DNA from 4 places in the Streptomyces sp. NPDC088785 genome. Region 4 is predicted to be linked to each of the others. Evidence: riboswitches for the same ligand, from Rfam matches in the RefSeq annotation. Region 4 holds a riboswitch; each other region holds the start of a gene.
What was found. A riboswitch is a leader RNA that binds a small molecule or an ion and turns the genes downstream of it on or off. The one in region 4 is predicted to bind cyclic di-AMP.
Positions count from the first base shown of each region.

Region 1 (7,137 bases), on a different contig from region 4:
AACTCCGGACCGGGGTGAATGGTTCTCCATGTTCACCCGTTTGCCCGCACGTCCCGCCGGCCGGTCCGATCGTGCAGCGAGTCGGATAGTCATTTCTTCTGCCTCCGGCCGAGGCCCCGTCCGGGTGAACGTGGACAACCGATCCGAAGAAACGGAGTTGTTCACGGTGCTCCCAGAACGCAAATGAAGGGGAACCCTCATCATGATGAAGAAGGCTATGGCTGCCGCAGCGGTCGCCGTTTCCGTCGTCGGTGTCTCGGCGGCCGTGGCTGCGCCCGCGATGGCGATCGGTGACGACGGTGGCACCACCTCGCTCAGCGGCAACGGTGCCGAGCAGGCGTACGGCAACTCGGCCACGTACGGCAACATGAGCCCGCAGATGGCGCTCATCCAGGGCTCGCTCAACAAGCCCTGTGTCGGCCTGCCGGCCAAGGTCAACGCCGGTTCGCTCATCGGCGTCGTGCCGGTCTCGCTCCAGGACATCCCGGTCCTGTCGGCCCCGCAGAACCAGCAGTGCACCGAGAACTCCACCCAGGCCAAGGGCGACGAGCCGCTGTCGCACGTCCTGGACGACATCCCGGTGCTCTCCGGCAACGGTGCCGCCAACCACTGACGCAGCACGCATTTCCCGCTGGGCCGCCGATTTCCGGCGGCCCAGCGGCATTTCCGGCCCGTGGCGCGAAAGAGTTATTTTCGCTCCGGCGTGCGCGGGCTGCGCGGAGGGAAAAAGAGGATGTGCCTACGATCCTCGCGCATCGACCCCTTCGCAGTGGAGTGTCACGATGAGGAAAAGGTTTCTTCAGGGCGGCCGCAGGAGGTGGGCAATCGGCGCTCTCGCGCTCGGATTCCTGGCCTTTTCCGGTGCCGCGGCCGGACAGGCGGCAGGCGCCCTGCCCACCCGGGTGAATGCCTTCGGCGGTCTGGAGAATCGTCCCGCCGGCGGCAGCGGCACCAATATCCTCCTGATGGGAACGGACAGCCGGGACACCATCACCCGTGCGGAGAAGGAGAAGTTCCACGCCGGTGGGGTCGCCTGCAATTGCAGCGACACGATGATGCTGGTCCACCTCTCCCGCTCGCACGAGAGGGTCAGCGTGATCAGCCTGCCGCGCGACTCCTACGCGGAGATCCCCGCGGTGCGGGAGCCCGACGGCACCCGGCGCGAGGCCCACCCGGCGAAGCTCAACGCCGCGTACGCGGAGGGCGGCGCGCCGCTCGCCGTCGCGACGGTCGAATCCATGACCGGCCTGCGCGTCGACCACTTCCTCCAGATCGACTTCCGCCGGTTCATGGACGGCGTCGACGCCGTCGGCGGCGTGACCGTCTGCACCGGGCGCCGGCTCACCGACCCGGCCACGAAGCTGGACCTCGCGCCCGGCCGGCACCACCTCGCCGGGGGCCCGTCCCTCCAGTACGTGCGCTCGCGCCACGTCGACACCAGCGCCGACCTCGGCCGGGTCCAGCGCCAGCAGCGGTTCCTGGTCAACGCCCTGGGCGGGGCCGGGTTCAAGAAGACCCTCGCGAGCCCGGCCGGAGCGGCGCGGCTCGCCCGGACGCTGCTCGGCACGGCCACGGTCGACCAGGGCTTCACCGCCTCCGACCTCGTGGCCCTCGCCCGGGAGCTGCGGCGCGTCCCGCTCAAGGACATGGAGTTCGGGACCGTGCCCATCGCCGGGTTCAACCCGCTGATCGAGAACGTGGGGTCCACGCTGCGCTGGGACGACGAGCGCGCCGCCCGGCTCTTCGCCACGCTCCGCGAGGACCGCCAGGTGACGTCCCCCGCGTCCCGCACCCAGCCGCTCGACCCGCCGCGCCTCCAGGAACAGCCCGTCGTGCGCGGCGACACGTACGCCTGCGCGTGAGGTGCTGGGCCGAACGGGTCGCGCTCCGCAACCGTCCGATTCCTCATCAGTTGATCGGGTGTGGCTCCGCACTCGGAGTTCGTTCAGTGAAGGGAAAACTCATGAAGCAGAAGCTGTGGGCGACCGCGACGCTCGCCGTGTCCGTCGCCGGTCTGTCGGCCGTGGCCGCCCCGCAGGCGCTGGCCATCGGTGACGACGGCGGCACGACGTCCATCAGTGGCAACGGCGCCGAGCAGGCCTACGGCAACTCCGCGACCCACGGCGACATGAGCCCGCAGCTCGGCCTCGTCCAGGGCTCGCTGAACAAGCCGTGTGTCGGTCTGCCCGCCAAGGCCAACGTCGGTTCGCTCGTCGGCCTGGTGCCGATCGCCGTCCAGGACATCCCGATCCTGTCGGCCCCGCAGAACCAGCAGTGCACCGAGAACTCCACCCAGGCCAAGGGCGACGAGCCGCTGTCGCACGTCCTGGACGACATCCCGGTCCTGTCCGGCAACGGTGCCGCCAACCACTGAACCACCTGAGGGGGCGGCCGCCGGTGGGCGGCCGCCCCTCCTCGCCCCCGGGTACGACGACGGCGGCGGATCGCACGCGATCCGCCGCCGTCGTCGTACCCGGACGTGCTACTCGACCGCGGGCAGCAGGCCGGTGACCGGCGCCGCGAGGTCGGTGAGCTGGTGCAGTTCGTTCAGCCGGTTGAGCCCGCCGAGCTGGGCCGTGGTGCTGGGCACCGCCGCACGCTCCTCCTGCGGGATGGCCATCATGGACACCGAGTCGAGCGTCGCGGTCGGCGAGATGGCTTCGCCGTCACCGGCCAGCGGAAGGGGGGCGGCGCCGGCCGTCGGCACCGCGATCGCGGTGGCGCCGACGGCGAGCAGGACGGCGGTCAGGGCGCGTCGAGTTGAGGTCATGCCCCTACAACGGCGCCGCGGTGCGGGCAGATACGGGGGCCGGGGGGTGCCCACCCGTCAGGTCTAAGAAGGGGAAGGGCCGTTCGGACCGCGCGCGGTGCCGCCCGCCGCGGGCGCCATCCGGCGCAACAGATACTGCGGGCGCGCGGCGCAGGGGTCAGGCTGCCAGTGACCGAACCGGAGGCCGGAGGTAGGGCATGGCAGCGGCGAGATTCCCCAGGACACGTCCCAGGGCCTGGTGGGGGCGGCGTGTTCTTCTGGGGAGCCTGCTCCCCCTCGTCACGATCGCGGCGACGGGCTGCGGCTCGGCCGGACCGAGCGACGGCGGCGCGCGGGCGGTGGCCGCGCCCCGGGCCGCGGGCGGGGCGTTCACCCACCCCGGGGTGCTCGTCGGCCAGGACCAGCTGACGGCCGCCCGCGACCACGTGGCCCGCAAGGAAGAGCCCTGGCTGTCGGCGTACCGGGCCATGGGCCGCAGCAAGTACGCCGCGCTCGACTACACGCCGAAGGCCTACGAGACGGTGGAGTGCCCGCCCGACACGCGCCCGGGGCAGGGCTGCGTGGAGGAGCGCGAGGACGCCATCGCCGCGTACACCCAGGCCCTGCTGTGGAACATGACCCGGGACAGGGCCCACGCCGAGAAGGCCGTGGAGATCATGGACGCCTGGTCGGACAAGGTGAAGCGGCACACCGAGGGCAACGCCGGGTTGCAGACCGCCTGGGCCGGCAGCTCCTGGGCGAAGGCCGCCGAGCTGATGCAGTACACGTACGACGGCTGGCCGGACGGGCAGGAGCTGAAGTTCCAGCGGATGCTGCGCGAGGTGTACCTGCCCGTGGTGCGCCCCGGCTCCGCCGACTTCAACGGCAACTGGGACCTGGTCATGGCCGACGCCACCATGAACATCGCCGTCCACCTCAACGACCACGCCGCCTTCGACCAGGCCGTGCACCACTTCCGGGCCCGCGTCCCCGCGTACTTCTACCTCTCCTCCGACGGCCCGCTGCCGGTCGAGCCCGAGGGCAGCGGCATCGACACCCCGGCGAAGCTGCGGACGTACTGGTTCGGGCAGACCACCTTCAAGGACGGCCTCGCCCAGGAGACCTGCCGCAACTTCAAGCACGCCAGCTACTCGCTGGCCGCCACCTCGCACATCGCCGAGACCGCCTGGCACCAGGGCGTCGACCTGTACGGCGAGGTGAAGGACCGGCTGCGGGCCGCGCTGGAGTTCCACTCCAAGTACCAGCTCGGCGCCACCGCCCCGGCCTGGCTGTGCGGCGGCAGGGTGCAGCGGGACATGGGGCCCGACACCGAGATCGGCCTCGGCCATCTGCGCGGGCGCCTGAAGATGGACCTCCCGCAGACCGTGCGGCTGACCCGCGAGGAGCGGCCCGAGGGCACCGACGACCTCTTCGTGGCCTGGGAGACCCTGACCCACGCCACCGCCGCCTGACGGATTGGCGTTCCGCGTCCACCATGGCGTAGAGTCAGGTTCACCGACGCGGGGTGGAGCAGCTCGGTAGCTCGCTGGGCTCATAACCCAGAGGTCGCAGGTTCAAATCCTGTCCCCGCTACTGAAGGCCGAGGCCGGAATCTCATCGAGATTCCGGCCTCGGTCGTTTTCGTGCGCCCGCCACCCGTACGGCCCACACCAGGTCGCCGCCGCCGCGCTCCCCGGGAACCCTTGACGAGACGCCGTAAACCGGGCGCGGACGTGGCAGGAGACGAGCGGTGGGGAAGCGCGCAGGGCGGCACAGATCGGTGGCGGAGAGCAGCGGCACCCGGTGGTTCCTGCGGGCGCTGCCGGTCCTGCTGATCCTCGGCGGTGCCTGCTACGAGTACGTGACCCCCTCCGGCTTCTCCGGGGCTCCGCTGTTCAGCGCGGCTCCCCTGGTCAGCGCCCCGTTCTTCTCGCTGCGGAGCACGGTCCTGGCCGGGATCGGGTCGATCCTGGCGATCCTCGTCGTCCATTTCCGGTACACCCAGCGGGTCGGCACCGACATCGTCACCGAGATGGCGACCGTGGCCACCGTCTGCGTGCTCGCCTGCTTCATCAACCGGATCGTGCGGCGCGGGAACGAGCAGCTGGACTCGGCCCGGCGGATCGCCCAGGCCGCCCAGTTCGCCGTGCTGCCCGAACCGGCCGGCCGGATCGGCGGGCTCGCCATCGCCGCGCGCTACGAGGCCGCGCAGGCCGGTGCCTTCATCGGCGGCGACCTGTACGCCGTCCAGGACACCCCGTTCGGCGTGCGCATCGTCGTGGGGGACGTGCGCGGCAAGGGCATGGGCGCGGTCTCGGCGGTCGCCGTGGTCATCGGGGCGTTCCGGGAGGCCGCCGAGCAGGAGGGCAGCCTGGAGGCGGTCGCCCTGCGCCTGGAGCGGGCGCTGGCCCGCGAGGGCACCCGGCGCGACGGCATCGACGACTTCGAGGGCTTCACCACCGCCGTGCTCGCCGAGATCCCGCACGGCGACTCCCGCGTCCGCATCGTCAACCGCGGCCACCCCGAGCCGATCCTGCTGCTCGGCGACGGCACCGTCCGGATGATCCCGGTCGTCGACGGCGTGGGGGCGCTGCCGCTCGGCATGGGCGAGCTCGGGTCCTGGCCGGACCGGGTCGCCGAGGCCCCGTTCCCGGCCGGGGCCACCCTGCTGCTGTACACCGACGGGCTGTCCGAGGCGCGGGACGCCGCGGGCGTCTTCTACGATCCGGCGGACCGGCTGTCCGGGCGGATCTTCCCCGGGCCCGACGAGCTGCTCCTGTCGCTCGCCGCGGAGGTGCGCGCGCACACCGGCGGCGGCGCGACGGACGACATGGCGCTGCTCGCGGTCCGGCGGCCGTGACGCTGCGCAGACACCGCCCATAACAATTGACGAACCATCAGAAAGGTGGCCGGTTACCGTCGTCGGCCAAGTCGGGCGGTTATAGCCGTTCTTGACCCGTTAAATCCTGGCCAAAGGCGTGAACGATCAGTAGGAACAGCTTGGAATTACTGTCGGCTGTCTATTAACGTTCGATAACGCAGCGCGGTCGTCCCAGCCGTCACCAGCGACGGCTCCGCGCGCACGCGCTTAATCCCGCAAGGGAGCCGGGGAACCACCAACTTGGGGTGAATCGGGCATCTTCGTATGCCCGTAGGAGACCTTCCTGCTCCGAACCCGTCAGCTAACCCGGTAGGCGAGAAGGAAGGAAAGGAGAGCGCCCCCGTGGCGTCGAACCGGCCTGCCCCCGAGTTCTCCTCGTCGAAGGATCCGTCGAACGACGCGTTCGGCCCCCGGAGCGAGACCTGGGAGGAATGGAACCCCACCGAGGACTCCGTCCGCCCCGTCCGCGGGCGGCACCGCGTGGCCCGGCAGCGCGGAGGGCTCGCGCGCAGCTCCACCGTCCTCGGCGTCGGCGTGATCGCCGCCGTCGGCGCGGGCGGCATCGCCACCGCGCAGGGCGGCAAGCCCGCCGTCCACCTCTCCCTGCCCGACCTGTCGTCCGTCAAGGACTCGCTGCCCGAGGCCGCTTCGCTGCCGGGCGTCGGCGCGCTCATATCCGGCGGCTCCGCGCAGTCCGGCGACTCCGGCGGCTCCGGCGGCTCCGGCGGCTCCGACACCGCCGCCACCCCGCTCACCACGGTCGGCAACGGCACGTCGGACGCGGGCGAGGCGCTGCGCACCCGGATCCTGGCCCAGGCCGAGACCCAGCAGGACGCCGCCGACGCCGCCGCGCAGCGGGCCGCCGAGGAGGCAGCCGCGCAGCAGGCCGCCGACGAGGCCGCCGCCAAGCAGGAGGCGGCCGACAAGAAGCAGGCCGCCGAGAAGAAGAAGGCGGCGGAGGAGGCCCGGAAGAGAGCCGAGGCCGAGCGCCTCGCCGAGCTGGCCAAGAGCTACAAGCTCCCCGTCGCCTCCTACACGCTCACCGGCACCTTCGGACAGCCCGGCGCCATGTGGTCCTCCGGCTACCACACGGGCCTGGACTTCGCCGCTCCCACGGGTACCCCGATCCACGCCGTCCACTCCGGCACCGTCACGGAGGCGGGCTGGGCGGGCGCGTACGGCTACCGCACGATCATCACCCTCGACGACGGCACCGAGCTGTGGTTCTGCCACCAGTCGTCGCTCAACGTCAGCGCCGGCCAGAAGGTCTCCACCGGCGATGTCATCGGCCGCGTCGGCGCCACCGGCAACGTCACCGGCCCCCACCTCCACCTGGAGGTCCACCCCGGCGGCGACGCCACCGGCATCGACCCGGCCGCCTGGCTGCGCGAGCGGGGCCTCACTCCCTGAGCCACCGGCCCGCCGGTACGCGGGCTCCGGCGGTCCTGGCGGCAACCCCCCGACGCCAGGGCCGCCGGTTTTGCCTGCCCTTGAGGCGCGGACCGGC
Region 1 covers NZ_JBIVKH010000003.1:22,842-29,978, reverse strand. Annotated here, with positions in the region: gene ACIP5K_RS10590 (rodlin) at 203-613, shown strand; gene ACIP5K_RS10585 (LCP family protein) at 966-1,862, shown strand; gene ACIP5K_RS10580 (rodlin) at 1,964-2,374, shown strand; gene ACIP5K_RS10575 (hypothetical protein) at 2,483-2,770, opposite strand; gene ACIP5K_RS10570 (alginate lyase family protein) at 2,968-4,221, shown strand; tRNA gene ACIP5K_RS10565 (tRNA-Met) at 4,269-4,342, shown strand; gene ACIP5K_RS10560 (PP2C family protein-serine/threonine phosphatase) at 4,500-5,609, shown strand; cyclic di-AMP (ydaO/yuaA leader) riboswitch at 5,825-5,961, shown strand; gene ACIP5K_RS10555 (M23 family metallopeptidase) at 5,973-7,040, shown strand.
Region 1: another riboswitch for cyclic di-AMP. It lies ahead of ACIP5K_RS10555 (M23 family metallopeptidase); the one in region 4 lies ahead of ACIP5K_RS24230 (C40 family peptidase).

Region 2 (7,137 bases), on a different contig from region 4:
CGACAAGTACCGCCGCCAGGTCTGGGACCTCGGAGTGAAGCCGCTGATCGCCCGTCGTGGCACCGAGCACGGCTCCGGGCTCGGCAGTCAACGCTTGGTCGTGGAGCGCGCGTTCGCTCATCTGCACTGGTTCCGCCGTCTGCGGATCCGTTGGGAGATCCGCGACGACATCCACGAAGCCTTCCTCACCCTCGGATGCCCGCTCATCTGCTGGCGGCGGCTGCGCTCCGTGTTGAGCGGCGCCGTGGGCTAGTCACCCGGCGTCAGTCGGTTGAGAACTTCCATCGGGGTGAAGCTCCAGCCGACGAGGCGCGGTCCGCTCCAGTTGATGCCGATCATGTATCCCTCTCGGGCGGCATCAGCCAGATCGCGATCGCGCCAGACGTTCAGGGACATGGATTCAACACGTAGCCCATGCCCCCAGATCGTCGCCGCCCTCTGGGCGCGAGCTGAGGTCGACCAGTAGGGAAGACTTCTCGTGCCGTCCGAGGAGCGGGGAGCCGGGCTTCCCTCGTCATCCCGAACAAACCAGACCACTCCGCTCTGACGGGCATCTCGGAAGAATGCTGCCGCTTGCGAACCGCTCTGACTCATGCCACGTGAGCCTAGCGTTCCCTGTCACTCATTTCGTTAGCGGTTCTTAGTCACTGGGTCTCCTTCGCGAAGCGTCTGGCCGCGCGGGCAGTCAACGCGCTGTATGAGACGCTGCGTCCGCATCAGCATGGCGCATTCGGCGTGGCCCCTTCCGAAGCTACGGGCAGGCTGGCGCAGCGTTCACCGAGGCCGGCAGTAGGCACCTCGAGCCAAGGCGAATCCGTCAAGCTCGGCCTTCTGCTCGTGGCGGCCGCCGGGGGTCACGGTTGGTTGCTGTCCCGGCGAGGGAGCTTGTCACCGATCGCGTCGACCAGAGCCTTGACTTCTTCGGGGAACTTCTGGGCCCAGGTCGTCAGAAACGCGCTCTTCACGATGTGGCCCGAGGTGAAGTCCAGGTCGCCACCGATCTGTTCCCAGATCGTGTGCCGGTCCCAGTTGGTGAGTGCGCGCTCCGTCACCACCTTCTTCACTCGTTCCTGTGCGTGCAGGCCGAGGTGGAGGGCCACCGCGAGCCGCCCCGCCTCCTCGCTGAGACAGTCCAAAACCCGCTCCAGCAAATGGGCTTCGGGATAGCCGGCTCCAGGGAGTGTGAAGATGCCCTTGTCCGGATTGGCGCGTTCGGCCTGGTCGCCGTCGAGGATGCAGATCGACGGATAGGTTGCGGTGGGGTCGACATTGTGATGGGTGTTGACCTTGATCGCAGGGTCGTGGCCACCCATCGCGTGCACCTTGACCTCGTCCAGTTCGATGCCGCCATGGCTGCGCAGGGCCGTGAGAACCATGAGCTCGGCGAAGTCGTCTTCGACGAAGATCGCGAGCTTGGCCTGGATCTGTCCGGTGATGGTCCGCAGAGCTTTGACGTCCAGCTTGCCCTGGATCACGTTGCCTTGCAGAGCCGCCCAGACGGCCTTGGAAGGCAACGGGGCGAGCGCGTCGTTGGAGTGCGTGGTGAAGATGACCTGACAGGACTTGCGATGGGCGACACCGATCAAGTATTCGACCATGCGCTGAGTGGCCACCGGGTGCAGGCCGTTCTCGATCTCTTCGATGAGGATCATCGCCCCCGGCGAGGCCGCTTCGACCTCTGCGACGATTCGGATGACGCTCGCCTCGCCGGCACCGAAGTGAAACTCGGAGTACCCGTCCCCCCGAGGAGTGAGGCCGGAGAAGAGAGACACTCTTTCCGCAGCGTCCACATAGAGCTGCTGGAACCCTTCGATTGGTTTGGCCAGGATCCTTGCCGCTTGATGCGTGACCTCGGGGGCAAGGGTCACCTCGCGGACAGCGGCGAAAGATCCACCAATGGCGGCCTTGAGCTTGGCGCGCTCCGTGGCGGGCAGGGTCCGCTCGACTCCGAACACCAGAACTTCGCGTTCAAGAGCGGTGCGGTTCCACTTCAGTTGCTTAAAGCTGGCTGTGCGCGAGACCGAGAGACGCGGTGTGTGCTCCTTGTCGATAATTTCGTACTCGATTGACCAGTTCTGCATGCTGGAGTCGTACTTGCCGCTCTTGGCGAAGAATCGTCCTGGCGAGACACTCTTGTAGGCCAGGGCCGCCGCCCCCAGAACGGTTGTCTTCCCTCCGCCGTTCGGTCCGACTAGGGCAGTGACGGGAAAGTCGAAGGTGACTTCTCGGTCCGTGAAGCCCCGGAGCTTCCGCAGAGTCAACCGCTTGAGGTACTTGCCGTAGTTCTCCTTGGCGACCTTCGTCTCCAAGTCGGTGATCACACTCGGTCGGACTTCGCTCCTGTAGTCAGTCACCACTGCCCCGTCTGCCTTTCGACTGTTGTTGGTTCATCGTCGCAGATCCGAAAACATGACTCGCCGAGTATGACGAAGGGCTCATCGTATGTGCGACGGCATGGTTTGTGGTGCTGGACTTCGTGGACGGCTGCGCGGAGCCCATCGGATGTGAGCGCGTAGTAGGTGCGTTGGCAATCGGGGCCACAGCCGACCGGGGCTCGCGCAGGCCAGGACTCTTCGGCTTCGGGTGACTGGTGAACCAGCCCTCTCGTTCCATCCTCTTGAGCCACGGATGGAGGCTGCCGTTGTCGATGCCGCGTCTCGCATGGACCTGGGCGCCGTGGAACTCTTCGTTCTGGTGGTCGATCAGGTCGCGCGGCTCTGGCCGGCCTGGCCATGCCCAGCACGCGCGTGATCTGGTCGGAGCCGAGTGCGGAGTGCATCGTCGCCTGGATCTCACCCGCGCCAAAGGAGCGCAGAAGGGCGTTGCCGTGTCTGGTCGGACGGTGCGGTTTTCCGAAGGCAGCGCGATGGAACAGCGCATGCCCGAGATCGCGTTCCAGGCGCTGGAATTGGTGGCCCCGGGCACCTCAGTGCATGCCGAGGTAGTCAGCGGCGGTTCCGACATTCGGCAGGGCCATGGCAATTTGGAAGCGGTGAAGTGAAGCCAGCCGTGCAGCATGCCTTCGACTGCCGGGCGGTTATTGCGCGGGACGCTCTAGTCGACCTTGGTGGTCATGATGGTGTGGCTGTGAACGCCCAGCGGGCGCAGGGGGATGCCGAGTTGCAGGAATCGGCGGGCGACTAGTCCATCTTCGATGGCGAGTTGGGCGGCGAGGCCGCGTGTGCACATCGAAAGCCCGGTCCCGCAGCTAGGACAGCTTCCGTGTCCAGTTGAACTGGGCCACTTCCTCCGGTAGGTCCACACGCTACGGAGCGTTCACGTCCACCACCGCGACCAGTCCGTCCACATGCGTCAGCAGCAGATCCGGCACGTGCCGACAGACGCGGACCCGTCGTCCCCGCACCCCTGGAACGGCTGAGCGGCAGTGCCGACCACACCCCTGGCGGATTCCGCCAGCAAGATCCGGCGAGCTCCGAACGACTCTCGTAGGCCAGCAGGCGATCGCCCCGTCGCCGCGTGGTACCAGCCCGAGGAGTGCCGACGCCCTTACACGAGCGAAACCCCGCCCCGCCAGCCCGGCCGCTACCTGTTCACTCATCAGCAGGTCTCACGGGTCTCCGCGACGACCCCGTCTGCCTGGCGATAGCGGACCTCTTCAGTTCTGGGCGGCGAAGACTGCCCATGTGCTGAGGCGTCCCATGTGCCCGGAGATCGCACGGATGCCGTGAGTGACCGAGGGTCACTCTAAGGAGTGACCCTCGGCGATCTGTCGCAGACGACAAGTTGGCGACAGAACGCTGAGAATCCGATAGGTCTACAGCGAATTTGCAAGCGGTCAGGCCGGGCGCACCACGCTGTGGATCGACGAGGTGCCGTCGTAGTAGATGGACTCCTCGCGCACGTACGCGCCCGGCTTCGGGGCGTGGATCATCATGCCGTCGCCGAGGTAGAGGCCGACGTGGCTGATGTCGTCGTAGAAGAACACCAGGTCGCCCGGCTGGATGGCGGAGAGCGGCACCGTCGTGCCGGTCTCCACCTGGTCCCAGGTGGTGCGGGGCAGGGAGATCCCGGCGGCCTTCCAGGCGGCCTGGGTCAGGCCCGAGCAGTCGTAGGAGCCGGGGCCGCTGGCGCCCCACACGTACGGCTTGCCCTCCTGGGCCCGGGCGAAGGCGAGGGCCCGGGCCGCCTTGGCGGCGTAGCCGGACGACGGCGCCGACGCGCCGGACCCGCCCGTCGCCGACCCGCCCGAGCCGCCCGTCCCGGAGGCGGGAGCCCCGTCGTCGGCCGCCTCCTGCGCGGCCCGCTCGCGCCGGGCCTCCTCCGCCTTCTTCTGCTTCGCGGCCAGCTCGGCGGCCTTCTCGCGGGCCGCCTCCTCCTTGGCCCGCGCGATCCGCGCGAGCCGCGCCTTCTCCTCGGCGGTCAGCTCGGAGAGCAGGCGGCGCGCGTCCGACAGCTTCGTCTGCACGTCCTCCTTGGAGCTCTGCAACTCGTCCTGCGAGCCGGAGAGCTGCCGCAGGCTCTCCTGCGCCTCGGTGCGCTTCTTCGCGGTCCTGCGCTGCTCGTCCTGGAAGTCGTCGACGGCCTTCTTCTGCTCGTCCGTCACCCGGCTGAGCAGCCGGTCCTGCGCGAAGTAGTCCTCGGGGTCGTCGGCGAGGAACATCGTCGCGGTGTCGCTCATCCCGCCCGAGCGGTACTGCTCGGCGGCGAACCGGCCCAGCTTCTGGCGGGCCTCGTTCATCTTCTCGGTGCGCCGCGCGATGTCGTCGAGGAGCCGGTCGATCTGCTGCTTCTTGCCGGCGGTCCGCTCCTTGGCCGCGTTGTACTTCTGCGTGGCGACCTCGGCCTGGCGGTAGAGGCTGTCGACTTTCTGCTGGACCTCCTCCAGGCTCGGCCGGTCCGGCTGCGCGGGCACGGCCTGCGCCGTCTGCGAGAGCAGGGCGACCGAGGTGAGCGCGGCGGTCGTGATGCCGATCGCCGGGGTGGTGCGAAGACCGCCGCTGAGTCGGGAGCGGTTGCGCGGCTTGCGGTGCGACGCCAAGGCTGGCGACTCCTTCCGTCATCCGCCTACCGGGTTAGCTGTCGGGTTCGGGCGTACGGAAGGTTGCCCTACGGTCCGCCGCCCGGCGCTGCCGGGACATCGGGCCGATTCACCCCAAAGGTCGGTGGGTCCCCGGCTCCCTGCCTCACGGCGTGCGGAACTCGGCGGGGGCCGACCGCTCGCCGCGACGCTCGCGGACGGGGGGACGGGCGGCCCGCGCAGCACCGTAGCCAACCGGTGTCGCCGCTGTGAAGGTTGATGTGCGATATGCCCGATACATTTTCGTGACCTTGCTGCGGGTGGGGGATCGGCACGGGCCCCGGGGGGGTGATCTGCGTCATGCGGAGCCCGCCGTGCCGGGCTCCCGCGGGGCGGCGGCGGCCCGGTATCGCAAAGGCGGCGGCGGTGTGTCAGTGGGGCGGCCTAGACTCGGAGGGCGATGAGCAGCCTCTTTGACGACAGTTTCCTGGCCAGCCTCCAGAGCGGCGCGGAGCAGCCCCCGCCGCCCGAGGATCCCGCCCACGACAGCGCGCCGGAGCCGATCCCCGACGATCTGTTCGGCGGGAAGTTCGACGTGCCCCCGGCCAGGGACGCGTACTACCGGGACGGCGCCCCGCGCCCGGCGGTCGATCCGGAATCCCTCCTGGAGGGGTTGAACGAGCACCAGAGGGCCGCCGTGGTGCACGGCGGCTCACCCCTGCTCATCGTCGCGGGCGCCGGCTCCGGCAAGACCCGCGTGCTGACGCACCGCATCGCGTACCTGCTGGCGGAGCGCGGCGCCCACCCGGGCCAGATCCTCGCGATCACCTTCACGAACAAGGCCGCGGGCGAGATGAAGGAGCGCGTCGAGGCCCTGGTCGGCCCGCGGGCGCACGCGATGTGGGTGTCGACCTTCCACAGCGCGTGCGTGCGCATCCTGCGCCGGGAGAGCAAGAAGCTGGGCTTCACGTCCTCCTTCTCGATCTACGACGCGGCCGACAGCAAGCGCCTCATGGCCCTGGTCTGCCGCGACCTGGACCTGGACCCGAAGAAGTTCCCGCCGAAGTCCTTCAGCGCCAAGATCAGCAACCTGAAGAACGAGCTGATCGACGAGGAGGACTTCGCCGGCCAGGCCGCCGACGGCTTCGAGAAGACCCTCGCCCAGGCCTACGTGATGTACCAGTCCCGCCTCCGCGAGGCGAACGCGCTGGACTTCGACGACCTGATCATGACGACGGTGAACCTGCTGCGCGCGTTCCCCGACGTCGCGGAGCACTACCGCCGCCGCTTCCGGCACGTCATGGTCGACGAGTACCAGGACACGAACCACGCGCAGTACGCGCTGGTCAAGGAGCTGGTGGGCCCGGCGGACGGCGAGGGAGCGGACCCGGCCGAGCTGTGCGTCGTCGGTGACGCCGACCAGTCGATCTACGCCTTCCGCGGCGCCACGATCCGGAACATCCTCGACTTCGAGGAGGACTATCCGAACGCGACGACGATCATGCTGGAGCAGAACTACCGCTCCACGCAGACGATCCTCTCGGCGGCCAACGCGGTGATCGAGCGCAACGAGTCGCGCCGCCCCAAGAACCTGTGGACGAACGCGGGAGCGGGCGCCCAGATCACCGGATACGTCGCGGACACCGAGCACGACGAGGCCCAGTTCATCGCCGACGAGATCGACCGCCTCACGGACGCGGGCGACGCGCAGGCCGGTGACGTCGCCGTCTTCTACCGGACGAACGCGCAGTCCCGTGTCTTCGAAGAGGTCTTCATCCGCGTCGGCCTGCCGTACAAGGTCGTCGGCGGCGTCCGCTTCTACGAGCGCAAGGAGGTCAGGGACATCCTTGCCTACCTGCGGGTCCTCTCGAACCCGGAGGACTCCGTCCCGCTCCGCCGGATCCTGAACGTGCCGAAGCGCGGCATCGGCGACCGCGCCGAGGCGATGATCGACGCCCTGTCGCTGCGCGAGAAGATCAGCTTCGCGCAGGCGCTGCGCCGCGTCGACGAGGCGTACGGCATGGCGGCCCGCTCCACGAACGCGGTGAAGCGGTTCAACACGCTCATGGAGGACCTGCGCACGATCGTCGAGTCCGGCGCGGGCCCGGCGACGGTCCTGGAAGCGGTCCTGGAGCGCACCGGCTACCTCGCGGAGCTCC
Region 2 covers NZ_JBIVKH010000001.1:629,476-636,612, reverse strand. Annotated here, with positions in the region: one part of gene ACIP5K_RS02810 (IS5 family transposase) at 1-253, shown strand, start outside; gene ACIP5K_RS02805 (DUF2750 domain-containing protein) at 250-594, opposite strand; gene ACIP5K_RS02800 (ATP-dependent nuclease) at 855-2,309, opposite strand; gene ACIP5K_RS02795 (hypothetical protein) at 2,774-3,001, shown strand; gene ACIP5K_RS02790 (hypothetical protein) at 3,055-3,189, opposite strand; gene ACIP5K_RS02785 (NlpC/P60 family protein) at 3,797-4,999, opposite strand; cyclic di-AMP (ydaO/yuaA leader) riboswitch at 5,007-5,176, opposite strand; gene ACIP5K_RS02780 (ATP-dependent DNA helicase) at 5,439-7,137, shown strand, end outside.
Region 2: another riboswitch for cyclic di-AMP. It lies ahead of ACIP5K_RS02785 (NlpC/P60 family protein); the one in region 4 lies ahead of ACIP5K_RS24230 (C40 family peptidase).

Region 3 (7,137 bases), on a different contig from region 4:
GGCCTTCTCGACGCCCTTGCCGAGGTAACGGTTGGGGTCACCGTCACGGAGTTCGATGGCCTCGAAGGCACCGGTGGAGGCGCCCGACGGAACGGCAGCACGACCCGTGCTGCCGTCGTCGAGGCCGACCTCGACCTCGACCGTGGGGTTGCCTCGGGAGTCCAGGATTTCCCGGGCTACGACGACGTCGATGGACGGCACGAGCATCTCCTTCTGGGATGTGACGCGGACGGTGCGGGGCCGGTTGGTTCGGTCCCGCACCCTCTGAGCCTAACCGGCTCCGAGGCATCGGCCATCCGACCGCCCGGCCAGTGGACAACGCCCAGAGCGAAATGTTTCTTAACGGAACAAAGACAGCAGCCCCCGCCCGCTGCATGGGGCGGGGGCTGCTCAGGTGAGCGGCCCACCGGGGAGTGGGGACGGGGGTGCGGCCGGTGACCCGGCGTCCGCCGACGCCGGGCCCGCGGCACTCCCGCGCGGTCCTACTTCAGGTGGAGCTGCTGACCCGGGAAGATCAGGTCGGCGTTCTTGACGATGTCCTTGTTGAGCTTGAACACCTTCTGCCAGTCCGTGCCGTGCGCGTCGGCGATCTTGCTGAGGGTGTCGCCGGTCTTGACCTTGTACTCGCCGTCGCCCTTCTCGACCTTCTGGCCGGTGGGGGTGGTGACGGTGTCGCGCGACTGCGAGCGGGAGGCGGCCGAGGAGTCGGTGTGCTGCTCGGTCGACTTCTGCTGCTGCGGCTGGCTCTGCTGCGGCTGCTGCTGCTGCGGCTGGGACTGCTGGGTGTCCTGCTGGGGGGCCGGGGCGGAGTTGCCCGTGGAGGCGCCCGAGAGGCCCACGCCGCAGCTCGGCCAGGCGCCCTTGCCCTGCGAGGCGAGGACCTTCTCGGCGACCGAGATCTGCTGGGCCTTGGAGGCGCCCGCGGCGGAGGACGCGTACTGCGTGCCGCCGTAGGCCGCCCAGGTGGACGGCGAGAACTGGAGGCCGCCGGAGAAACCGTTGCCCGTGTTGATCGACCAGTTGCCGCCGGACTCGCACTGCGCGACCTGGTCCCACTCGGAGGCGGAGGCGGCGGAGGCCGAGGTGGCGCCCATCAGCGGGACGGCGACGGCGGCACCGGCGACACCGGCGAGCGTGGCGACACGGACGGCCTTGGACGGGCGGCGGTGCTTGCCCTTGCTGGAAAGCAGCATGGAGAGATCCCCTCACCGACGCCTACGAGGTGAGCTGTCGGGTTCGGGCCAGTGAGTGCCCGGCCGCGCATCCTTGTGCGCGGCTTAACCCCAAGCCGTCTCGGTCTCCCTCGACGGCGGCTTACCTGGGTCCCCCGCTCCTGCCTACGGCGCTTACGCGTCGACTGTTCCCGTACGGACGTTGGCAGGATTCGGCGTGACGTCCGTCGGGGCCCGCTGTGGCGAGCGGTCAGACCGTAAGCAGTGGATCCGCCCGATTTCAAAGACGATCAGGGTCTTTGAGACTCATGTCTCACTCGATCAAAAGCGGACATACAGGCCTCAAAGACCCCGTAACTCCCGCTACTTTTCGACCGATTCAGACCCAAGATCCAGACTCTGACCAGGGAGGATGAGGTTCGGGTCGGTACCGACCGTCTTCTGGTTCGCGTCGTAGAGCGCGGACCACCCGCCGGGCACGTTCTGGGCGTCGGCGATGTCCCAGAGGTTGTCACCCGAGCGGACCACATAGGCGTCGCCGTCGCGCCGCTCGTCGCGCGAGGCGTGACGGCCGTCGCCCGTACGCGAGTCGGCGCCGTCGTCGGTGGCGCGGTCGCCCCGGTGCCGGCCGCCCGCGGAGGCGTCGGCGGGGGCGGTGGAGTCGTCGGCGGCGGTGTCCGGGGAGTCCGGCGAGGCGGTGCCGGACGGAGCCGACGCGGCGTCACTCGCCCCGCCCTCCTCGCTGTTACCCGAGGTAGCGGCGGAGTCGTCCGCCGACGGGCCGTCGGACGGGCCGTCCGACGCCGCGTCCGACGCGCCGTCCGTGGCATCGTCCGACGCCTTGTCCGACACCTTGTCCGATGCGCCGGATCCGTCGTGATTCTTGTCTCCCGGATCCGCACTCGCGTCCGCGTCCGCGCCGGAGTTCGAACCCGAGTCCGAGCCGGAGTCCGAGCCGGAGTCCGTCCCGGCCGTCGCACCGCCGTCGCCGGGGGCCTTGGGGGTGGCACTCGCGCCCGGGTCGACGTCCGCCGAGCCGGCGCCCTGCGCCAGGCCGGCGGTGGCCGAGCAGCTCGGCCAGGCGCTCGGCCCCTTGGCGTCGAGGACCTTCTCGGCGACGGCTATCTGCTGCGAGCGGCTGGCCTGGTCGGCGCGCGGGGCGTAGTCGAGACCGCCGTACTCCTCCCACATCTCCTGCGAGAACTGAAGGCCGCCGTAGTAGCCGTTGCGCGCGTCCAGGCTCCACTGCCCGCCGCTCTCGCACTCGGCGACCTTGTCCCACGTGGTGGCCGTCGCCGCGTGCGCGCCGGTGGCGCCGAGCAGCGGGATCGCGATGGCGCTGCCGGTGACCCCGGCGGCGACGACGAGAGCAGGGGCCTGGCGGGGGCGACGGTGTCGACCGTTCCCGGAGAGCATGCGGTTGCCTTTCGCGAGACTGATACAGCTGCACGCGACAAGGTGGATGCGTGGTGCCTGTTGTGCGTGTGTCGCGATGACTGGTGAACGTAGCGGGACTCGAACGCTTGTCACAAGTCGATGCAGCGTAGATCACGCCTCCATCACAGATTTGACACAACGTCAGCTTTCGGGGGTCTGTGGGCCGTCGTGAACTGTGCGGTGAATGGGCCCCGTTCGCGGCTTTCCGGGATGCCGACAAACCATCCCGTGCCGCCCGCGCGCACGGCGCCGAGTGGCACCGGTCACACGCGTTCCCGCTGGCCGGACCGCCTCCGGGTACGGTCGGGATGTGAACACCGCGCCCGCCCCCGAACTCTTCACCTGGGAGTTCGCCACCGATCCGTATCCCGCCTACGCCTGGCTGCGCGAGCACTCCCCCGTGCACCGCACCACCCTGCCCAGCGGCGTCGAGGCGTGGCTCGTGACCCGGTACGCGGACGCGCGTCAGGCGCTCGCGGACCCGCGGCTGTCGAAGAACCCGGTGCACCACGCGGACGACGCGCAAGGCAGGAGCAGGACCGGCATCCCCGGCGAGCGCAGCGCCGGCCTGATGACCCATCTGCTGAACATCGACCCGCCGGACCACACCCGGCTGCGGCGCCTGGTCTCCAAGGCGTTCACCCCGCGCCGGGTGGCCGAGTTCGCGCCGCGCGTGCAGGAACTGACGGACGGCCTCATCGACGGCTTCGCGGCGCGCGGCAGCGCCGACCTCATCCACGAGTTCGCCTTCCCGCTGCCCATCTACGCGATCTGCGACCTGCTCGGCGTCCCGCGCGAGGACCAGGACGACCTGCGGGACTGGGCGGGCATGATGATCCGTCACGGCAAGGGGCCGCGCGGCGGCGTCGCCCGCGCCGTGAAGAAGATCCGCCGCTATCTCGCCGACCTCATCCACCGCAAGCGCCTCGGCGACGGCGACGACCTGATCTCCGGCCTCATCCGCGCCTCCGACCACGGCGAGCACCTCACCGAGGACGAGGTGGTGGCGATGTGCTTCGTGCTGCTGTTCGCCGGCTTCGAGACGACCATCAACCTGATCGGCAACGGCACCCACGCCCTGCTGCGCCACCCCGGGCAGCGGGCCGTCCTCCAGGACGCGCTCGCGCGGGGCGAGCACGGGCTGCTGGAGACGGGCGTGGAGGAGCTGCTGCGCTTCGACGGGCCGGTGGAGATGGCGACCTGGCGGTACGCGACCGAGGACCTGGAGATCGGCGGCGTCCCGGTCGCCGTGGGCGACCCGGTGCTCGTGGTGCTCGCGGCGGCCGACCGCGACCCGGCCCGGTTCGACGCCCCCGACACCCTCGACCTGGCCCGCCGCGACACCAAGCACCTGGGGTACGGGCACGGCATCCACTACTGCGTCGGCGCCCCGCTCGCCCGGCTGGAGGGGCAGACGGCGCTGGCGACCCTGCTGACCCGGCTGCCGGACCTGCGGCTCGGCGCGGACCCCGCCGAGCTGCGCTGGCGCGGCGGGCTCATCATGCGGGGGCTGCGGACGCTGCCGGTGGAGTTCGCCCCCCGCTGAGCGCGGCCCTACGCCCCTACAGTCCCCCGGCCCCCGGCCCCCGGCTACAGTCCCTCGGCGCCGCGCACCGCGTCGCGGTAGGCGCGGGCCGCCTCCCTGAGCGCCGCCTCCGGGTCGACGCCGGACGCCTCGGCGCGCAGGGCGAGCGCCAGCAGCTCGTGGCCGACGCCCTCCCCCGGCGGCACCGGCACGTCCAGGCCCGCCGTGCGCACCCGCGAACCGAGCTTCGCGGCGAGGGCCAGGCCCGGCTGGCCGACGGGCACGCCGTCCGTGACGGAGGCGCGCCGCTTCGACTCGGCCTTCCTGCGCAGCCAGATCTCCCGGACCTCCTCGGGGGTGGCCGCGCTCTCGTCGCCGAAGACGTGCGGATGGCGGTGGATGAGCTTGTCGACGATGGCGCCCGCGACGTCGTCGACGGAGAACGGCTCCTCGGGGTCCTCCTCGGCGATCCGGGCGTGGAAGACGACCTGGAGCAGGACGTCGCCGAGCTCCTCGCGCAGCTCCTCCCGGTCGCCGGTCTCGATCGCCTCGACCAGCTCGTACGCCTCCTCGATGACGTACTTCGCCAGGTCCTCGTGGGTGCGCGGCGCCGACCACGGGCACGCGTCGCGGATCCGGTCCATCACCTGGACGAGGTCGAGGAGCCGGGCGCCCGGCAGGTCGTAGGAGCCGGGGAGGAGTTCGAGGGACGGCATCGCGACGCGGCCGGAGCCGGCCAGCGCCGCCAGGCCGTCGGTGAGGCCGCGGTCGCCCTGCGCCGTGGTCAGCACGACGACGGTGCGCCCGCCGTCGGCGCAGCGCTCGACGAGGTCGCGGGCGGCGGGCGTCGCGAGGGCGACCTCGACGCCCGCCTCCTTCAGATAGGGCAGCTGCGGGTGCGCGGGGTCGGCGCACAGCACGTCGTCGGCGGCGTGCAGGACCTGCCAGGCCTGCCAGGACAGCAGTCCGGGGGCGACCCGGTGGCTGGTGGTGAGCAGGACGACGCGGCCGGCGTCGGGAGTGGTGTCGTCGTTCACGCCCCCGAACGTAACGCAGGCCGCCGCCCGGCCGCGCCCCGCGCCCGGCACGGCGCCGGGCCGCGGGCCCGCGGCGCGGCGCCGCTACGCCGTCTGCTGCTGGTCCGCGGGCGCCTCGCGGGTGACCTGGGTCAGCCACGGGGTCTTGGCGTCGACCCGGCCCACGGTGCCGGTCCTGGTGACGCCCCAGCTGCCGTAGCGGGGGTTCAGGTCGATGTTCAGCTCCTTGGAGGCCCGGGAGAGGGCCTTCCAGAAGGCGGCCTGGCCCGCGGGCGTCCGGGTGTCGACGCCGAGCGACGTGGCCAGCTTCTGCGCCTCGATCTCGGTGCGCAGCGACTCCGTGAGCCGCTTGGGCGGCACGTTGTACTGCTGGAGCCAGGACGTCTCCAACTGCTTGGCGCCGCCCGCCTGTTGTTCCAGGCCCGCCCGCATCTGCTGCATCTCCCTGCGGGAGACGGAGACCCCGGCGTCGGTGGCGGCGCGGTGCAGCACCCGGTCCAGGACCATGGTGTGCAGGGTGTTGCGGGTGAGGCCGCCCGACTTGGCGACGGCCTGCTCGTACTGCGCGCCGCCGTCGGTGGCGTCCTGCTGCGCCCGGCGCACCTCGGTCACCCGGCTCTCCAGCTGGGAGACCGTGATGCGCTGGCCGCCGACGACGGCCGCGGCTCCGGGGTGCGCCTCGCTTCCGCAGGCGGTGAGGGCGGGGATCGCGGCGATGGCGGCGGTGGACAGGACGAGCGCGGTGCGGCGGCTGTTGCGGCGGTGCAAGGTGGGCCTCCCTGCGGCGAGTTTGTGCGTCGGTGCACAAAGTCCGGCGATGATGATGTTAGGAGGTGGCCGATGCCTCGGCCACCTATTCGACAACGATTCGCCGCGACTTGAGGTACTGAGCCGCCGTCAGCCGGTGCCCGCGCTCCGGTGCGCGGGTGGCCCGGGGCCTTTCGCTAGGAGCCCAGCGCCGCGGTCACCTTCGCGGCGAGCCGCTTCGCCGTCGCGGCGCCGTCGTCGTGGCCGTCCGTGGACATGACCGTGACGACGTCGGTGCCCTTGCGGACCGCGATCAGGGTGGTGCCGTTGGTCCAGGTCGGGTCGGTCAGCGTGATGGTGTACGCGCTGTCGCCGAGGCCGTCGGTCGCCGCTCCGGCCACCGTGACCCGGGACTTGGTGTCCGCGTCGCGGTAGGCGGGGCAGGCGGCGACGACCTTTTCGAGGTGCCGCATCACGGTGCCGGCCGTCGCGCCGCGGAAGGTGTCGATCTCCTGGGCGATGTCGACGGAGGAGTCGGCGTCGACGTAGTCGTTCTGCGCGAAGGAGACGCCCTCGTCGCCGGTGAGCGCGATCCAGCTGGTGCCGCCGAGCTTGGTGCAGTCGGGGTGGGCGAGCGCGGCCGGGTGGGCGGCCTGCTTCTGGTAGGTGTCGCCGGTGTCCCGGGCCGCGGACGGGTCCAGGGAGTAGCCGGAGCCGAAGAACGCGGCGGGTGCGAGCGCCTTCTTCAGCCGGGCGCCGGTGGCCAGGCCCGCGTCGGGGTCCTTCGCGCGGCCGGAGGAGGCCGCCGGCGCCTTGGCGTCGGTGCTGTCGTCCGGGCCGCAGGCGGTCAGGGCGAGCGGGAGGGCGGCGGTCGCGCAGAGCAGGACGGCGGCACGGGTCATGGAGCGCATGGGGGTGTTCTCGGTGTTTCTCGTGAGACAGGAATACGCGGATGCTCCAGCAGTCCCCGGCGCGGTGAGGGCCGGGGCGGGGCATGCCCGGGGACGGGGCAGCGCACTGCGAGCCAGCTGATCATGCCGGGTGGTGTGCGGAACAGCCAGCCCACTGACAGTTCTTGACCGGTGGATGACCGGTTCTTTGCCGCTCAGCCCCTGACCTGGCCGAGCCACTGGAGGGTGCGCCGGACCTCGTTGGGGAACGGGTGGGAGGGGCCGTGCAGGCGCTCCGCGTCGTGCAGCAGCCGGACCAGGGTCTCCTG
Region 3 covers NZ_JBIVKH010000008.1:99,647-106,783, forward strand. Annotated here, with positions in the region: gene eno (phosphopyruvate hydratase) at 1-207, opposite strand, end outside; gene ACIP5K_RS22480 (transglycosylase family protein) at 483-1,193, opposite strand; cyclic di-AMP (ydaO/yuaA leader) riboswitch at 1,198-1,355, opposite strand; gene ACIP5K_RS22485 (transglycosylase family protein) at 1,536-2,588, opposite strand; gene ACIP5K_RS22490 (cytochrome P450) at 2,920-4,155, shown strand; gene ACIP5K_RS22495 (nucleoside triphosphate pyrophosphohydrolase) at 4,200-5,171, opposite strand; gene ACIP5K_RS22500 (SurA N-terminal domain-containing protein) at 5,256-5,939, opposite strand; gene ACIP5K_RS22505 (hypothetical protein) at 6,116-6,829, opposite strand; gene ACIP5K_RS22510 (protein kinase) at 7,024-7,137, opposite strand, start outside.
Region 3: another riboswitch for cyclic di-AMP. It lies ahead of ACIP5K_RS22480 (transglycosylase family protein); the one in region 4 lies ahead of ACIP5K_RS24230 (C40 family peptidase).

Region 4 (7,137 bases):
CACACGGACATCGGCTGCCAGGTGTCGCCGTGGTAGCCGCCGCGCCAGGTCAGCATCCGGCGCTTCTCCGGCCGGCCGAGCGAACGCCAGTACTGAAGGCACATCTTCAGCGCGACCTCGACCGACACGGACCCCGAGTCGGCGAGGAACACGTGCTCGAGACCGGCGGGCGAGATCTCGACGAGCCGCTGCGCGAGCCGGATCGCCGGCTCGTGGGTGAGCCCGCCGAACATCACGTGGCTCATCCGGTCCAGCTGCCCGCGCGCCGCCTCGTTGAGGACGGGGTGGTTGTAGCCGTGGATCGCGGACCACCACGAGGACATCCCGTCGACCAGCTCGCCGTGCCCGGCGACCCGCAGCCGAACCCCGGCCGCCGACTCGACGACCAGGGGCTGCTGCCGTCCCGGCATGGGACCGTACGGATGCCAGACGTGCTCCCGGTCGAGCCGCAGCAGCTCCTCGATCCGCGGGTCGGCCGGGCGGGTACGCGGATCAGGCATTGGGCGCGAGGTCCGTCCCGGCGCCCCGGCGGCGCACGGCGACCAGGTCGGTCCGCGCCTCGGTCGCCTCGGCCGCCCCGGTGGCCCCGGCGGTCCCGGTGCTCTCCCCGGAGCCGCACACCGACCCGCAGCCGCCGCCCGCGCGGTGCTCCGGCAGCGTCACCCGGTCGGTGCCCTCCACCTCGAACCCCGCGTCGGCGATCATCTCCAGGTCCGCGTGGCCCGCCTGCCCCTCACTGGTCAGGTAGTCGCCGAGGAAGATGGAGTTGGCGATGTGCAGGGCCAGCGGCTGCATCGTGCGCAGGTGCACCTCGCGCCCGCCCGCGATCCGCACCTCCACGTCCGGGCAGACGAACCTGACCATGGCCAGAATGCGCAGGCAGCGCTGCGGCGTCAGGTTCCACTCCTTGGCCAGCGGCGTCCCCTCGAAGGGGATCAGGAAGTTCACCGGGACCGAGTCCGGGTCCAGTTCGCGCAGCCCGAACACGACGTCGACCAGGTCCTCGTCGCTCTCGCCCATGCCGGCGATGAGTCCCGAGCAGGCCGAGAGGCCCGCCGTGTGCGCCTTGCGCACGGTGTCGACCCGGTCGGCGTAGGTGTGCGTCGTGGTGATGTCGCCGTAGGTCGCCTCGGACGTGTTCAGGTTGTGGTTGTAGGCGTCGGCGCCCGCGCCGCGCAGCCGCTCGGCCTGACCGTCGGAGAGCAGCCCGAGGCAGGCGCACACCTCGACGCCCTCGTTCTGCGACTTGATCGCGTCGATGGTGGCCGCGACCCGCTCGACGTCCTTGTCCGTGGGACCGCGCCCGCTCGCCACCAGGCAGACCCGCTTGGCGCCGCCCGCGACCCCGGCGGCCGCCGCCTGCGACGCCTCGTCCGGCTTGAGCCAGGTGTACTTGAGGATCTCGGCCTTCGAGCCGAGCCGCTGGGAGCAGTACGAGCAGTCCTCCGGGCACAGGCCCGACTTGAGGTTCACCAGGTAGTTGAGCTTGACCCGGCGCCCGAACCACTGGCGGCGCACCTTGCCGGCCGCGGCCACCACGTCGAGCAGTTCGTCGTCCGGCGTCGCCAGCACGGCGAGCGCCTCTTCACGGCTCGGCGTCTCGCGCCGAAGCCCCTTGTCCACCAGCGTGTTCAGCAGGTCCATGAGCCCTGATCCTGGCTCATCCACCGGCTCCGGGGAAAGGAGAGTCCGCACAAAGGACGGGGCTCGACGTGTGGGTATTGCCACATCCTGGGCCGGTGGCGGGGCGACTAGGGTCTGTGCATTACCTACAAACAGAGGGAGTCATGGACCGACAAGCCGAGGGCGTCGCGGACCGTCGGGCCGAGGGAGTGGCGACTCCGGCGCACAGCAGCCCTACCCCTGCCGTCGCTCCCGTAAGCGCCCCGGCCCCGGCTCCCGCCCCGGCCCCGGCTCCCGCCCCGGCCCCGGCCCCGGCTCTGGCCTTCGGCTGGCTCGATGAGCGGCGCCGGGCCCGTGAGACGGCCGGACTCGTCCGCACGCTGCGCCCGCGCCCCGCGGACTCCCCGCTGCTCGACCTGGCGAGCAACGACTATCTGGGTCTCACCCGGCACCCGGAGACGATCGCGGGGGCGGTCGAGGCGGCCCGCCGGTGGGGCGGCGGTGCCACCGGCTCGCGGCTGGTCACCGGCACCACCGAGCTGCACACGCGACTGGAGCGCGAACTGGCCGAGTTCTGCGGTTTCGAAGCCGCGCTCGTGCTGTCGTCCGGTTACGCGGCGAACCTCGCGGCCGTCACGGCGCTCGCCCCGCAGGGCACGCTGATCGTCTCCGACGCCGCCAACCACGCCTCCCTGATCGACGGTTGCCGGCTGGCCCGCGCGACCACCCGGGTCGTGCCGCACGCCGACCCGGCGGCGGTGCGCACCGCGCTCGCCGCGCACGACGGACCGGCCGTGGTGGTCAGCGACACCGTCTTCTCGGTCGACGGCGACCGGGCGCCGCTCGGCGAACTGGGCCGAGTGGCGGCGGAGTCCGGGGCGGGTCTGATCCTGGACGACGCGCACGGGCTCGGCGTCCTCGGCGCGGGCGGACGCGGCGCCCCGCACGCGGCGGGTCTCGCGGGCGACCCCGCCACCGTCGCCACGGTGACCCTGTCGAAGTCCTTCGGCAGCCAGGGCGGAGCGGTCCTCGGACCGGCGCCGGTCATCGACCACCTCGTCAACACGGCGCGTACGTTCATCTTCGACACCGGCCTCGCGCCGGCCGCCGTCGGCGCCGCGCTCGCGGCGCTGCGTCTGCTGCGCCGCGAACCCCGGCGGGCGGCACGGGCCCGCGAGGTCGCGGCGACGCTGCATCAACTCCTCGTGGCCGAGGGCCTGTCGGCCGTCCGTCCGCAGGCGGCGGTGGTCTCGGTGCGCGCACCCTCGCCCGAGGGGGCGGTGCGCTGGGCCGCGGCCTGCCGGGCGGCGGGACTGGCGGTGGGCTGTTTCCGTCCGCCGTCCGTGCCGGACGGCGTCTCACGGCTGCGGCTGACCGCCCGCGCCGACCTCACCGACGAACAGGTCGCCGAGGCCGTGCGGGTGATCAGTCGGACAGCTCCCCGGGGCGCGGTCAGCGCAGGGAGCCGATGAACCCCTCCCAGGCGGAGGGGGCGAACAGCACGGCGGGACCCGCCGTGTTCTTGGAGTCGCGGACGGCCAGCAGGCCGGCCGCGGGCCCCGAGGGCAAGGGGGCCGTCTCCACACAGTTGTTGGCGCCCGTGCTGCGGCTGCTGCGCCGCCACTGTGCGCCGCTCAGCGACATGCTGTCGGAAACGTACCGAGGCAGTGCATTCATGGTGCCTCCCTGACGCAGTGCCGGTGCGTGACGGAGCGTCGGCGACCCCCGCACGTCCGGCTATCCGGCTATCTGTGCGATGAACTTCAGTGAGTCCTCGGGTGGAAGAGCGTGTCCCAGAAGAGCTTCGAAGGCGTCCGTGTACGCGGTGAGATCGTCTTTCCGCTCAAGGTAGAGACTACTCGTCAAATGGTCGAGAACAACCACGTCCAGATCAGTTGTGTTCGGAAAGGAGAACACAACGAAAGGACCGGTGATACCGATGTGCCCACCTGCGGAGAAGGGAAGCGCCTGAATCCGGACATGCGGCAGCTGGGCCACCTCGGCCAAATGTGCCAATTGCCTTTGCAGAATGTCTTTTCCGCCCACTTCGCGGCGGAGTACGGCCTCGTCCAGGATGGCCGTCAGGTGCAGGGGCGTCTCCGCGTGCAGCACCGCCTGTCGCGCGAGACGCACGTCCACCAGCGACTCGATATGCCGCTCGGGCATGCCACCGAGAACGGATCGTGTCACCGCGTAGGCGTACTCCGGCGTCTGCAACAGCCCCGGCATCACACTGGTCTCCAGCGTCCTGATCCGGCACGCCTGTGATTCCAGGCTGATGAAGTCGCGGTACAGCGGCGGCAGAAGTCCGCGATAGGCGTGCCACCAATGGTGCCCGCCGGCATCCTCGGCCCCCGCCAACGCCACGACGAGTTCGCGAAGTTGGGGGTCTTTCGCCTCGAATGCGTCGAGCAGCCGCAGCACGTCCGAGCCCGTCACACCGCTGCGCCCCGTCTCGATCCGGCTCACTTTCGACTGGTGCCAGCCGACCAGTCGCGCGGCTTCACCACTGGTGAGTCCGGCTCCCACGCGCAGCGCGCGCAATTCGGCACCCAGCTTGCGGCGGCGCACCGCGGGACCGTACTTCATGCTGTCTCCTCTGGCCCTCGGGCCGCACGGCCGCTCTCTCCCGGCCCGTACGGGGACGGCTCCTGAGCAGACGGTAGAGGAACCGGCGCGCGCTCGCCCAAATACGGTCTACCGTCGCAGAGTTCACCGCTTCGGGCGACAGATATATGCATATCTTGGGGGATCGGCACCCTGGGAGCGCATCCAAGTGGCACGCTGGCGCGAAGCAGTAGCCGGGGCCCGGGAGTGAAGCATCCGCGGCGGGCGGTCGAGCGGCCCCGAAAGGAAAGGGACGACTTCGCCATGGCAGACCACCAGGAAGCATCCGTCACGCTGCCGAGCGATCCCGCGTCGGTCCCCACGGCCCGGAGGTATGTGAGCAACGTGCTGACGGAGTGGGGCATGCCGGGGGACTGCGACGCGGCGGACACCGTCCGGCTGATCGTCTCGGAACTCGTGACGAACGCGGTGCAGCACACCCGCGGGCAGTCCCCCACCTTCACCGTCGAGCTGGAACTGGAGCGGGACGAGCACCTGCGGATCGGTGTGACGGACAGCCACCCCCGCTACCCCCGGCGGCTGCCTGCCGCGGTGCAGCAGGACAACGGGCGGGGCATGGTCATCATCCGCTGTCTGGCGGCCGAGTGCGGCGGCCGGCTCTCGGTCTGTCCGACCGCCGAGGGCGGTAAGACGGTGTGGATCGCCCTGCCGTGGAGGAGCACCCTGTCCGAGCCCGGCGGCGCCGTCCACCAGGCACCCACGCGCTGAGCGCGGCGCGCCCGTGGGGCGTCGGCCCGGCGGCGGTCCGACACCGGACACGCGTCCGACCCCGGACATGTCCCGCTCGGCAGCGGCCCGGACCGGGAAGGGCCCCGCCCGGTACGTCGCGCGGCACGGCAGGGCACGGCACGGCTCGGCAGAGCACGGCACGGCGGCACGCGGCCGCTTCCGGGCCCCTCGGAGGCGTTTCCGGGCCCGCCGGGGGCGCCGCGCACGCGCCACCGCAGGGCGTGCGAGGGACCGCGAGGGCCCCGCGTGCCAGGGCGGCAGGCGGCAGGCGGTGGGCGAGGGGTGGTCCGGCGCCGGGCCACCCTCCGCGGACAGGTCCGTCCCGGGCGTCAGCGCACCCGGCCGTACCAGACGCTCTTGGTCCAGATCTTCTCCAGCCGCACCACGGCCCCCGTCTTCGGGGAGTGCCAGATCCGTCCCTTGCCGGCGTAGATGCCGACGTGGTAGACGCTCCGGCCCGAGTGGAAGAACACCAGATCGCCGCGTTTGCGCTGGGACCCGGCGACATGGTGGGTCTTGTTGTACTGCTGCGCGGCGGTGCGGGGCAGCTTCTTGCCCGCCCGCTTGAACGAGTAGAGCGTGAGCCCCGAGCAGTCGAACCGGTGCGGTCCCGAGGCGCCCCACTTGTACGGCGCGCCCTTCTTCGACGCCGCGACCTGGAGGGCCTTGGACGAGGCCACGGCGGCTGACGCCGCGGGCGCGGCGCCGGGGACCATCAGCCCGGCGCCCGCGACGGCGAGCGTCAGGGCCGAGGCCGTACCGGCCCGGGTCAGCAGCGACGGGACACGATTCAGCGCGGTCATGCGCAACCCTTCGTCAGCCGCCTGCGAAGGATGACCTGTCGGGTTCGGGCTGGCGAAGATGCCCGGCCGCGGCTGCGGCTTCACCCCAAGGAACGCTCGCAGCGGGTGCTGCGGCGGCCCGTCGTGCCTGGGTCCTCCACTCCTGCCGATCCACTCCTGTCGACCTGGCATCCGGGCGGCGGCAGGACTCGGCGTCCGCACGGACCGCCCCGCCGCTGCGGCGGGGGCTTGTCGTCGGAGGGATCTTGACCCACCTTTGCCAGGAAAACCGAGTCGAACCGGCGGTAAGTGAGGCTCCTCACGCTTGACCCGTTCAGGTGGACAGTGCGGCTTTCGGGAACCGGCGGCCACCCCCGACCACGCCCGCACCAGGCACGGAACCGAAAATTCCGGGGTCCGGCTACCGTGGTCGCGCAACTCTTGCGGTCGCGCCGTCTACTCATATCTACGCCATCCGGGGGTACTCCTTCCGGGCCGTTTCCCGCCGTGGCCGGACGGCGTGACCGTCGACGAGCGCCGGGTGACCCCGACTGTTCGTCAGGAGGCGTTTTCTGGCGGCAATGTGACTGATCGTGTCCGCCTCTCGCCGTCCAGGACGCGCAGCGCCCGCGCCAGCGTCTCCGCGTGCACCCGGCTCTCGCCCCGCTGGTGCATCAGCGTCAGGGCGTCCCGGAGCGCCACCGCCCGGCCCACCAGCGCCTGGGCGGCCCGCAGGCCCCGATAGGTGTCGTCGCCGCGCGCCGGATTGATGCGGGCCAGCAGATCGACCACGGCCAGATAGCTGTCGACCAGGTCGCACTCGGCGCGGGTCAGCGCGGGCAGCGGCGGAAGTTCGGGTGGATACACGGCCGCCTCACCTCGCGCCCTGCGCGCCCTGCTGGTTCTTCCGGTTCTGCACGACGTGGTCCACCAGGCCGTACTCCAGGGCCTGCCGGGCCGTGAGCACCGTGTCCCGCTCGATGTCCGCGCCGATCCGCTCCGCCGTCCTGCCCGAGTGGCGCGCGAGCAGTTCCACCAGCCGCTCCCGGGTGCGCACCATCTCGCGGGCCTGGATCTCCAGGTCGGTGGGCTGCCCCTGGGCCGGCTCGGCCAGCGCGGGCTGGTCGAGCACCACGCGGGCCCCCGGGAGCGCCATCCGGCGACCCGGCACCCCCGCGGCCAGCAGCACCGCGGCGACGGACGCGGCCTGCCCCAGGCAGGTCGTCTCCACCGGGCAGCTGACGTACTGCATCGTGTCGTAGATCGCCGTCATGGCGCTGAACGAGCCCCCGGGGGAGTTGATGTACAGCGCGACGCTCCGCTCCGGCGCCGTGTACTCGAGGTGCATCAGCTGCGCGATCACATCGTTCGCCGA
Region 4 covers NZ_JBIVKH010000009.1:159,116-166,252, forward strand. Annotated here, with positions in the region: gene ACIP5K_RS24200 (adenosylmethionine--8-amino-7-oxononanoate transaminase) at 1-500, opposite strand, end outside; gene bioB (biotin synthase BioB) at 493-1,644, opposite strand; gene ACIP5K_RS24210 (8-amino-7-oxononanoate synthase) at 1,941-3,095, shown strand; gene ACIP5K_RS24215 (DUF397 domain-containing protein) at 3,076-3,300, opposite strand; gene ACIP5K_RS24220 (helix-turn-helix domain-containing protein) at 3,361-4,212, opposite strand; gene ACIP5K_RS24225 (ATP-binding protein) at 4,495-4,959, shown strand; gene ACIP5K_RS24230 (C40 family peptidase) at 5,310-5,783, opposite strand; cyclic di-AMP (ydaO/yuaA leader) riboswitch at 5,787-5,987, opposite strand; gene ACIP5K_RS24235 (hypothetical protein) at 6,321-6,629, opposite strand; gene ACIP5K_RS24240 (ATP-dependent Clp protease proteolytic subunit) at 6,637-7,137, opposite strand, start outside.